DNA from 4 places in the Streptomyces sp. SCL15-4 genome. Region 2 is predicted to be linked to each of the others. Evidence: riboswitches for the same ligand, from Rfam matches in the RefSeq annotation. Region 2 holds a riboswitch; each other region holds the start of a gene.
What was found. A riboswitch is a leader RNA that binds a small molecule or an ion and turns the genes downstream of it on or off. The one in region 2 is predicted to bind cyclic di-AMP.
Positions count from the first base shown of each region.

Region 1 (2,189 bases), 2.0 Mb from region 2:
GCCCGGCGCCCGGGCCGTGATCCGGCAGCCCGCGCTGTCCGAGCCGGTGCGCGGCCGGCCCGGCGACCTGCTGGTCCGGGCCGGCGAGCTGGCCCGGGTCCGCGCCACCGTGGAGGAGATGCTCGTCCGGCACACGGGGCGCACGGCCGCGCGGGTCCACGAGGACCTGGAACGCGACCTGATCCTGGACGCTCCCGGGGCGCTGGCGTACGGCCTGGTCGACGCCGTCGTGCCCGCCCGCCGCGACACGCCCGGCGCACCGGAGGCGAGGTGAGCCGCCCGTGCTGCCGGACCTGCCGCCGCTGCCCGCGCTGACCCGCGCCGAGGGCGAGTTGATCGATCGTTATCTGGAGGCCGTCGACCTGCTCGGCCGGGTCAATCCGGCCCGGCACGGACCCTCCTACGGCGCCTTGCGCGCCGCCCAGGCCCTGGTGCGCAAGGCGGCAGAGCTGCGGGACGCGCTCGCGCTGATGCACGAGCGGGGCGAGACGGAGCTGCACGGGGACACGCTGGCACGGGCACTGCGGGTGCTGGACGGCGAGCGCCGGGCCGCTCGCGTCGCGCTCCCGCCGGACGGCGTCGGCTGAGGCGGACGCCGGTCCGGCCCGACGGCGCCGCCGCGTCGACACGCGTCGTTCGGACCGGAGTTGAAACGGCCCGAACGACGTACCGCCGACCGGTGTACATCCCGATCGGATTCCGGGTCTCCCGAGTTGCGCAAGGCATGGGTCCATGGGTCACCACGGAGACACATCTGCCCAGGTCCGGGGCTACGACGATGATCTGACGGGGCCTCGAACGGACCACTGTCCACCCGAACGGGTGAGTGGTGAGTAACGCCACAAATCCCCGATTCCGTTGGGATTTTCAGACAGATCTGAGCCAAGATCCCTGTCTGACGACAAGCCCCCGCCACCGCGGCGGGGCGATCCGGGCGGACGCCGAGTCCTGCCGCCGCCCGGATGACCGGTCGACGGAGTGGATCGGCAGGAGTGGAGGACCCAAGCAAGGCGGGTCGCCGGAACGGATGTCCAGCAGTCCGACACAGAGTCGGGCGCGGGGCGGAGGTTCCGAGCAGCCCTTGGGGTGAAGCCGTGGCAACGCGGCCGGGCTACTTCGCCAGCCCGAATCCGACAGGTCATCCTTCACAGGCGGCTGACGAAGGGTTGCGCATGACTGCGCTCAATCGAGTCCCGTCGCTGATGGCCCGGGCCGGCACGGCCTCGGCACTCACTCTCGCCGCCGTGGGCGGCTCGATCGCGGTGCCCGGTCTCGCCACCGACGCCTCCGCCGCGACCATCGCGACGAAAGCACTCAAGGTCGCGGCCTCGAAGAAGGGCTCTCCGTACCGGTGGGGCGCCACCGGGCCGCACAGATTCGACTGCTCGGGTCTGACGCTCTACTCGTTCAAGAAGGCCGGCAAGAAGCTGCCGCGTACCGCCGCCCAGCAGTACAACAAGACGCACCACGTCTCCGCCCGCCACCGCAAGGTCGGCGACCTGGTCTTCTTCCACTCGGGTTCCAGCGTCTACCACGTCGGCATCTACGCCGGCCACAACAAGATCTGGCACGCCCCCAAGACCGGGGACGTGGTGAAGCTCCAGAAGATCTGGACCAGGAGCGTCTGGTACGGCCGGGTCAGCTGACCCGCCCACGGCCCCGAGCGGCTCCGGCAGGGCCGCTCCAGCGCCACCGGCGCTCCCCGGAGCCCGCCTTGAGCACTCGGGCGGCCCGGGGTGCGACGCGGCCGCCTCGGGGGCGTGCGGGCGGGCACCGGGCCGGCCTGCCGCCTCCCGGAGCGTACGGGCGGCCTGACGGCTCGGATCGGGCCCCGTAGTACCCGACGAGCCTTCCCCCGCCGCGTACGGGCGGGGGAAGGCTCGGGGCCGGCCGAGTTGCCCCGGCGGACCGACGGGACCCGCCACACGCCGACCGAGCGGCGTCTCCACCGCCACCCGGCACGTCCCGGACGACCGGGACGCTTTGCCGGCATCGCACGCCTCGGCAACACCGGAACGCACCGGTTGCCGTCGGCACCGGCGGCGCTCCCGCTTCTGCCGCCGCCGAGCACCACCCGGACGGGTCCGCCGCCCGCCGGCACAGAGACGCCGGGACAGCCTCGGTACGCACCCGACCACCACCACCGCCGAGCGCCACCGGAACACACCTCTGCCACCGGCAACCCACGC
Region 1 covers NZ_JAOBTQ010000001.1:7,018,939-7,021,127, reverse strand. Annotated here, with positions in the region: gene SCK26_RS31600 (ATP-dependent Clp protease proteolytic subunit) at 1-274, shown strand, start outside; gene SCK26_RS31595 (hypothetical protein) at 282-587, shown strand; cyclic di-AMP (ydaO/yuaA leader) riboswitch at 1,039-1,170, shown strand; gene SCK26_RS31590 (C40 family peptidase) at 1,173-1,646, shown strand.
Region 1: linked by a shared signal. The riboswitch ahead of SCK26_RS31590 (C40 family peptidase) and the one ahead of SCK26_RS22625 (transglycosylase family protein) in region 2 are both predicted to bind cyclic di-AMP.

Region 2 (2,189 bases):
GGCGAGGACACGGGCAAGGCGACGGACAAGGACGCCGGCCGGACCACCGGTTCCGCCGGGACCGGCACCACCAAGTCCGACAAGTCCGCCACGCCGGACACCGGAAGCCCCCAGGACGCCGGCGGCTCCCCGACGGCCACGCCGGACGCCGGGGTCGTGACCAACCCGCAGCAGGCGGCCGGTTCTTGGAGCCTGGTCGACACCGGTGCCGTCGCCACCGGCGGACGCCACCGGGGCGTGAGCGCGGACGAAAGTGTGACAAACGGTCAGAACGGCACCGCCTCCGGACGGCACGCCTCCCGCGAACCGGACACCTACACGGTCCGCGAAGGCGACTCGCTGTCCTCCATCGCCGACTCCCTTGACGTCGACGGCGGGTGGCACGCGCTGTACGCCGGCAACAAGAAGGCCATCGGCACCGACCCGGACCGCATCACCGCCGGTCAGACCCTGGATGTCCAGGGCGAAACGGGCTGAAAACACCGAGACTTGACGCCCCACTAAGCACCTTGATGTCCGGTTTGGCGAAAGTGTGGGATGAGTCTCAGAAGCGCTGATCGTCTTTGAAATTCCGGCGATCACCTGTCTACGGTCGAGGCCGCTCGTCACCACGAGCCCCGGCAGCCGCCACGCCGAATCCTGCCAGTGGCTGCCCGGGAACAGTCGTCGCGTCAAGCGCCGTAGGCAGGAGCGGGGGACCCAAGGTAAGTGCCGGGCCCAGCAGTTGAAGCTGGGACCGGCTGGGGGTGAAGCCGCGTCACGCGCAAGCGGACGACGCGGCCGGGCAACTCAACCGGCCCGAACCCGACAGCTCACCTCGTAGGCGTCGGTGAGGGGAATCGATCCATGCTGTTTACCGGCAAGGGCAAGCACCGTCGTCCGTCCAAGGCCGTTCGCGCCATCACGCTCGCCGGTGTCACCGGTGCCGCCGTCGCCGCCCCGCTGATGGCGGCCGGCAACGCCTCCGCCGCCACCGCCTCCCAGTGGGACGCGGTCGCCCAGTGCGAGTCCGGCGGCAACTGGTCCATCAACACCGGCAACGGCTACTACGGCGGTCTGCAGTTCTCCGCCTCCACCTGGGCCGCGTACGGCGGCACGCAGTACGCCTCCACCGCCGACAAGGCGTCCAAGGCGCAGCAGATCTCCGTCGCCGAGAAGGTCCTCGCCGCGCAGGGCAAGGGCGCCTGGCCGGTCTGCGGCACGGGCCTGTCCGGCTCCCCCTACAACGGCTCCGCCCCGAGCACCCCGGCGCCGTCCGCCCCGTCCACCCAGGACTCGGGCACCTCCACCCGCTCCGCCGACCAGCAGGCCGCCTCCCGCTCCGCCGAGCGCCCGGCCGCCTCCACCGGCACGAGCAAGAGCACCGGCAGCGGCGCGGGCAAGACCGTCACCACCCCGACCGGCAAGAAGGTCAAGAAGGGTGACGGCGAGTACAAGGTCGTCCAGGGCGACACGCTCAGCATCATCGCCGCGCGGCACAAGGTCGCGGGCGGCTGGCAGAAGCTGTTCGAGCTGAACAAGGACGTCGTCGAGGACGCCGACCTCATCTACCCGGGCCAGCAGCTCCACCTGAAGTGACCCCCGGCCCCCGGCCGGCCCCCGGGGCCCGCACATCCCGTCGGACCCCCTGAGAGCCACGGACCCGCACGGGCGCCCGGACCCCCGAAGTCCCCCGGTCCGCGCGTCCCGGCGGAGCCCCCGAGGCCCCGTGCGGGTCACCCCCCGTCCCCACGGGCTCCCCGCCCCGGCGCGTTCTCCCCCGTACGCGCCGGGGCGGGGCTTTTTTCGCGCCCGCCCCGGCACCCTCGCCCCTCGGCCACCCAGAAGCCCTTTGTTTCGATCAAAAACAAAAGGTACCGTCGGTCTGTCCACGGGACGGTCGGTCGGTGGCCGAGACGCCCGGGACGGTTAGGCTCTAGTCGCAAGGCACACCAGCCCCGCACTTCCAGCGTCACATCCAAGAAGGAGATGCTCGTGCCGTCCATCGACGTCGTCGTAGCCCGGGAAATCCTGGACTCCCGAGGCAACCCCACGGTCGAGGTCGAGGTCGGCCTCGACGACGGCAGCACGGGTCGTGCCGCCGTTCCGTCCGGCGCCTCGACCGGCGCCTTCGAGGCCATCGAGCTGCGCGACGGTGACCCGGACCGCTACCAGGGCAAGGGCGTCGAGAAGGCCGTCCTGGCCGTCAT
Region 2 covers NZ_JAOBTQ010000001.1:5,044,856-5,047,044, forward strand. Annotated here, with positions in the region: gene SCK26_RS22620 (transglycosylase family protein) at 1-477, shown strand, start outside; cyclic di-AMP (ydaO/yuaA leader) riboswitch at 667-841, shown strand; gene SCK26_RS22625 (transglycosylase family protein) at 847-1,578, shown strand; gene eno (phosphopyruvate hydratase) at 1,975-2,189, shown strand, end outside.

Region 3 (2,189 bases), 510 kb from region 2:
TGCTGGACACCCGCCGGATCGAGGACGTCGTCCTCATGCGCTACGCCCCCACGGCCCCCGGCACGGCCGCCGCCACCGCCGCCGACCGCCACTGGCTGCGCACCGCCTGCGAGCTGGCGGCCCTGTGCCCGCCGTCGCGGACGGCGTTCAGCGTCGGCGCGGTCGTGGTCGCCGCCGACGGCACGGAACTGGCCCGGGGCCACTCGCGCGAGGGCGGCGACGCGGTGGTGCACGCCGAGGAGGCGGCGCTCGCGAAGACCGATCCCGCCGACCCGCGCCTCGCCGGCGCCACCGTGTACTCCAGCCTGGAGCCGTGCACCCGCCGCGCCTCCCGGCCGGCGCCCTGTGCCGAGCTGATCCTGCGGGCGGGAGTGCGCCGGGTGGTCACCGCCTGGCGGGAGCCCGACACCTTCGTCACGGCGGCCGACGGAGCGGGCGTGCTGAGCGCGGCGGGCGTACGGGTCGTCGTCCTGCCGGAGCTGGAGGAACTGGCCAAGGCGCCGAACGCCCATCTGCCGGGCTGAGCGAGCGCCCGGGCGCGCCCGGGCGCACATACACCCAGGGCCCGGAATCCTTGGGATTCCGGGCCCTGGGCCTTCAGTAGCGGGGACAGGATTTGAACCTGCGACCTCTGGGTTATGAGCCCAGCGAGCTACCGAGCTGCTCCACCCCGCGTCGTTGTGACTCCAGTGTACGCCATCCGCGGGATGGTTCGCACACCGGTTTCGGCGGGCCCGCAACCGGTGACCGGGGACGTCACGGTGAGTGATCAGGTGAGCGCCGTACGCATAACATCTGAGTAACCATCAAAACCTCGAGTGACTGCTGAACCGTTCCGAGGCCCGATCAACTTGCCCGTTTTGACGGGATAGTTGCCGATAACCTCACCAGTAAATTCCTTGTTGATCGGGGCGAACGGCTTGGAAAGTGACTGGCAAGTCTATTAACGTTCGATAACGCAGCGCGGTCGTCCCAGCCGTCACAAGAGGCGGCTCCGCGCGCACGCGCCGAATCCCGCGAGGGAACCGGGGAACCACCTTTCTGGGGTGAATCACGCGGATACCGTCGTGTACTCACGCGAGTCCACGACCGGATATACGCGCGTAGGAGACCTTCCTGCTCCGAACCCGTCAGCTAACCCGGTAGGCGGAGGAAGGAAAGGAGCACGCCCGCGTGGCGTCCAACCGGCCTGTCCCCGAAGCCCCGTCCATACCGGCACAGCGCGAGTCCGAGCCCGAGACCTTCGGCTACGGTGCCTACCGCGCCGACGAGGGCCCGTGGGAGGAATGGAACCCCACCGAGGACTCCGTCGCACCGGTCCGCGGCCGGCACCGGGTTGCCAAGCAGCGCGGCGGCTTCGCGCGCAGCTCCACCGTCCTCGGCGTCGGCGTCATGGCCGCCGTCGGCGCGGGCGGCATGGCCAGCGCCAACACCGGCAAGCCGCCGGTCTCCATCTCCCTGCCGGACCTGCCCTCGGTCGGCTCCCTCTTCCACGACGGCTCCGGCGCCGACCGGCCCGCCGCCGAGGCCACCACGCTCAGCACCGTCGCCGTGGCCTCCGACCCGGGCCAGGACAGCGCCGACGCGGGCGAGGTGCTCCGCAACCGGATCATGGCGCAGGCCGAGCAGCAGCAGGGCCAGGCCGACAGCAGGGCGGCCGCCGCCGCGCTCGTCGCCGCCGAGAAGCAGACCGCGCGGGCCGCCGCCGAGGCCGAGCGGGAGGCCGCCGCCAAGGCCGCCGCCGCGAAGGAGAAGGCGGAGGCCGACGCGGAGAAGGCCGAGGCCGAGGCCAAGAAGGCGGCGGAGGAGAAGCGGCTGGCCGAGCTGGCCAGGCAGTACGCGCTCCCGACCTCCTCGTACACGATCACCTCGACCTTCGGGCAGGCCGGCTCGATGTGGTCCTCCGGCCACCACACCGGACTCGACTTCGCCGCGCCCACCGGCACCCTGATCAAGGCCGTGCACAGCGGCACGATCACCGAGGCGGCCATGGCCGGCGCGTACGGCTACCGCACCATCCTCACCCTGGACGACGGCACCGAGCTGTGGTTCTGCCACCAGTCCTCGATCAACGTCACGGCCGGCCAGAAGGTCGCCACCGGCGAGGTCATCGGCCGCGTCGGCGCCACCGGCAACGTCACCGGCCCGCACCTGCACCTGGAAGTCCACCCCGGCGGCTCGCCCACCGG
Region 3 covers NZ_JAOBTQ010000001.1:4,536,421-4,538,609, forward strand. Annotated here, with positions in the region: gene SCK26_RS19985 (dihydrofolate reductase family protein) at 1-524, shown strand, start outside; tRNA gene SCK26_RS19990 (tRNA-Met) at 602-675, opposite strand; cyclic di-AMP (ydaO/yuaA leader) riboswitch at 996-1,166, shown strand; gene SCK26_RS19995 (M23 family metallopeptidase) at 1,174-2,189, shown strand, end outside.
Region 3: linked by a shared signal. The riboswitch ahead of SCK26_RS19995 (M23 family metallopeptidase) and the one ahead of SCK26_RS22625 (transglycosylase family protein) in region 2 are both predicted to bind cyclic di-AMP.

Region 4 (2,189 bases), 1.4 Mb from region 2:
GTGCGGTGGGCGATCGCGGGGAACGAGGGGTGAGTCGGCGGGCCTGGGTGTCCGTATTCTCTGGGCATGGCATCCTCCCCGGCATATGCCCTCATCGCCACTGACCTGGACGGGACGCTGCTGCGCGGCGACGACACCGTCTCCGACCGGTCGCTCGCCGCGCTCGCCCGGGTGGCGCGGGCCGGGGCCCGGCACCTGGTGGTCACCGGCCGTCCGGCGCCCCGGGTACGGCCCCTGCTCGCGCGCCTCGGCCGCACCGGACTGGCGGTGTGCGGGCAGGGTGCGCAGGTGTACGACGCACGGTCCGGCCGGCTGCTGTGGTCGGTCCGGCTGGACCGGGAGCTGGCGGAGACCGCGCTCGGCAAGATCGAGGCGGAGGTGGGCCAGGTGTACGCGGCGGTCGACCAGGACGGCGTGGACGGGCTCACGCTCATCGAGCCGGGCTACCGGATGCCGCACCCGACGCTGCCCGCGGTCCGGGTCGGCCGGCGCGCCGACCTGTGGGCCGAACCCATCAGCAAGGTGCTGCTGCGGCACGCCGAGCTGTCCGACGACGAGTTGGCGGCCGTGGCGCGCTCGGTGGTGGGCTCGCTGGCGAGCGTCACCATGTCGGGGCCGGGCACGGTGGAGCTCCAGCCGAGCGGCGTGACGAAGGCGACCGGTCTGGCGCTGGCCGCCGAGCGGCTGGGGATCGGCGCGGAACGGGCTCTGGCCTTCGGCGACATGCCCAACGACATCCCGATGTTCCGCTGGGCGGCGCGCGGCGTCGCCATGGCCGACGCGCATCCCGAGCTGAAGGCGGTGGCCGACGAGGTCACCGTGTCGAACGAGGACGACGGCGTCGCCGTCGTCCTCGAAAGACTGTTCCCGGCCGCCTGACCGCGGGAGGGCGGGGCGGCCGGGCCGGTCAGTAGGCGCCGAAGACGTTGTCGATGGAGCCGTAGCGGTTCGCCGCGTAGTTGCAGGCGGCGGTGATGTTCGCGACCGGGTCGTAGATGTCGAAGGACGTCCCGGCGACGTGGTACGTGTTGAAGGTCGGGTCGATGACCTGGAGCAGGCCCTTGGACGGGATGCCCTTGGCCGCGTTGGAGTCCCAGAGGTTGATGGCCGCCGGGTTGCCGGAGGACTCGCGCATGACATTGCGGTAGATGCCGTTGTAGGTGCCCGGGATGTTCTTCTCGGCCATGATCGCGAGCGACTCGCGGATCCAGCCGTCGAGCGTGTTCGGGTACCCGGCCGGAGTGGTGGACACCGCCGGGGCCGCGGTGGTGGCGGCGAAGGCGCCGCTCGCGCCGACGAGCGGCAGGGCGAGGACGGCGGCGCCGGTGCAGGCGGCGGCGAGGGCGCGGACGAGGCGGGCGTTCCGGGTACGGCGGTGCTGAGCGGCGGCAGACATCGAAAGTTCCTCTCCGGCGCCTGCGAGGTGAGCTGTCGGGTTCGGGCGGGGAGGCGCCCGGCCGTGCCCGGGAGGAGGCACGGCTTCACCCCTAGCCGTGCCGGCGCGGCGCGATGCCGTCCGGCGCGGCGGCTTACCTGGGTCCCCCGCTCCTGCCGTACGAATGAGTTCGTGAATGGGTTTCGCGGGCGGCGGCAGGATTAGGCGTCCGCCCGACGGCCCGGAACGTATGCGAGAGCAGATGTCGGGAACAAGTACCGGATTCATGCAATGCGTCTTTTGACCTTGATCGACGCCGTATGAGGTGCTTGATCCTTTGCGGTCGCCGGTTCTCAACTCGCCGACGGGGCAAGGGTGGGAGAGGAGTGCGGCGGAGCGTGCGGGCCGGCCGGGCGCGTGACCCAATTCACGAAAAGGCAAAAGGCTTAAAATCAGACATGGCGGATTAGTAGGATTCGGGCCCGAAGTCCGAGTCGTGACGGAACCCGGGATGTGCCGCCCGTCGTTGTCGTAAGGGATGGTGAAGGGAGAGTGGGGGTGAGGAAGGTGCGGAGAGGTCGCGACACGGCATCTGGATTACCGTTAAGTCGATATATGTCCCTTATTGCCGTGTGATCAAAACCATGCCGGTCATGGTTCGATACCACCCGAGCTGGACCGGTGGGCGCTATCGGTGATCGAAACAGGACCGGATACGCTGACTTGAGTGATGGCAGCGACCTATCGACAAACCGTGTAATCGCCAGCAGACACCAGCAGACAGGAGACCCCTCGTGACCGTCGTCGGGCCGTT
Region 4 covers NZ_JAOBTQ010000001.1:3,659,132-3,661,320, reverse strand. Annotated here, with positions in the region: gene SCK26_RS15835 (HAD family hydrolase) at 67-879, shown strand; gene SCK26_RS15830 (transglycosylase SLT domain-containing protein) at 908-1,396, opposite strand; cyclic di-AMP (ydaO/yuaA leader) riboswitch at 1,399-1,580, opposite strand; gene SCK26_RS15825 (polyprenyl synthetase family protein) at 2,170-2,189, shown strand, end outside.
Region 4: linked by a shared signal. The riboswitch ahead of SCK26_RS15830 (transglycosylase SLT domain-containing protein) and the one ahead of SCK26_RS22625 (transglycosylase family protein) in region 2 are both predicted to bind cyclic di-AMP.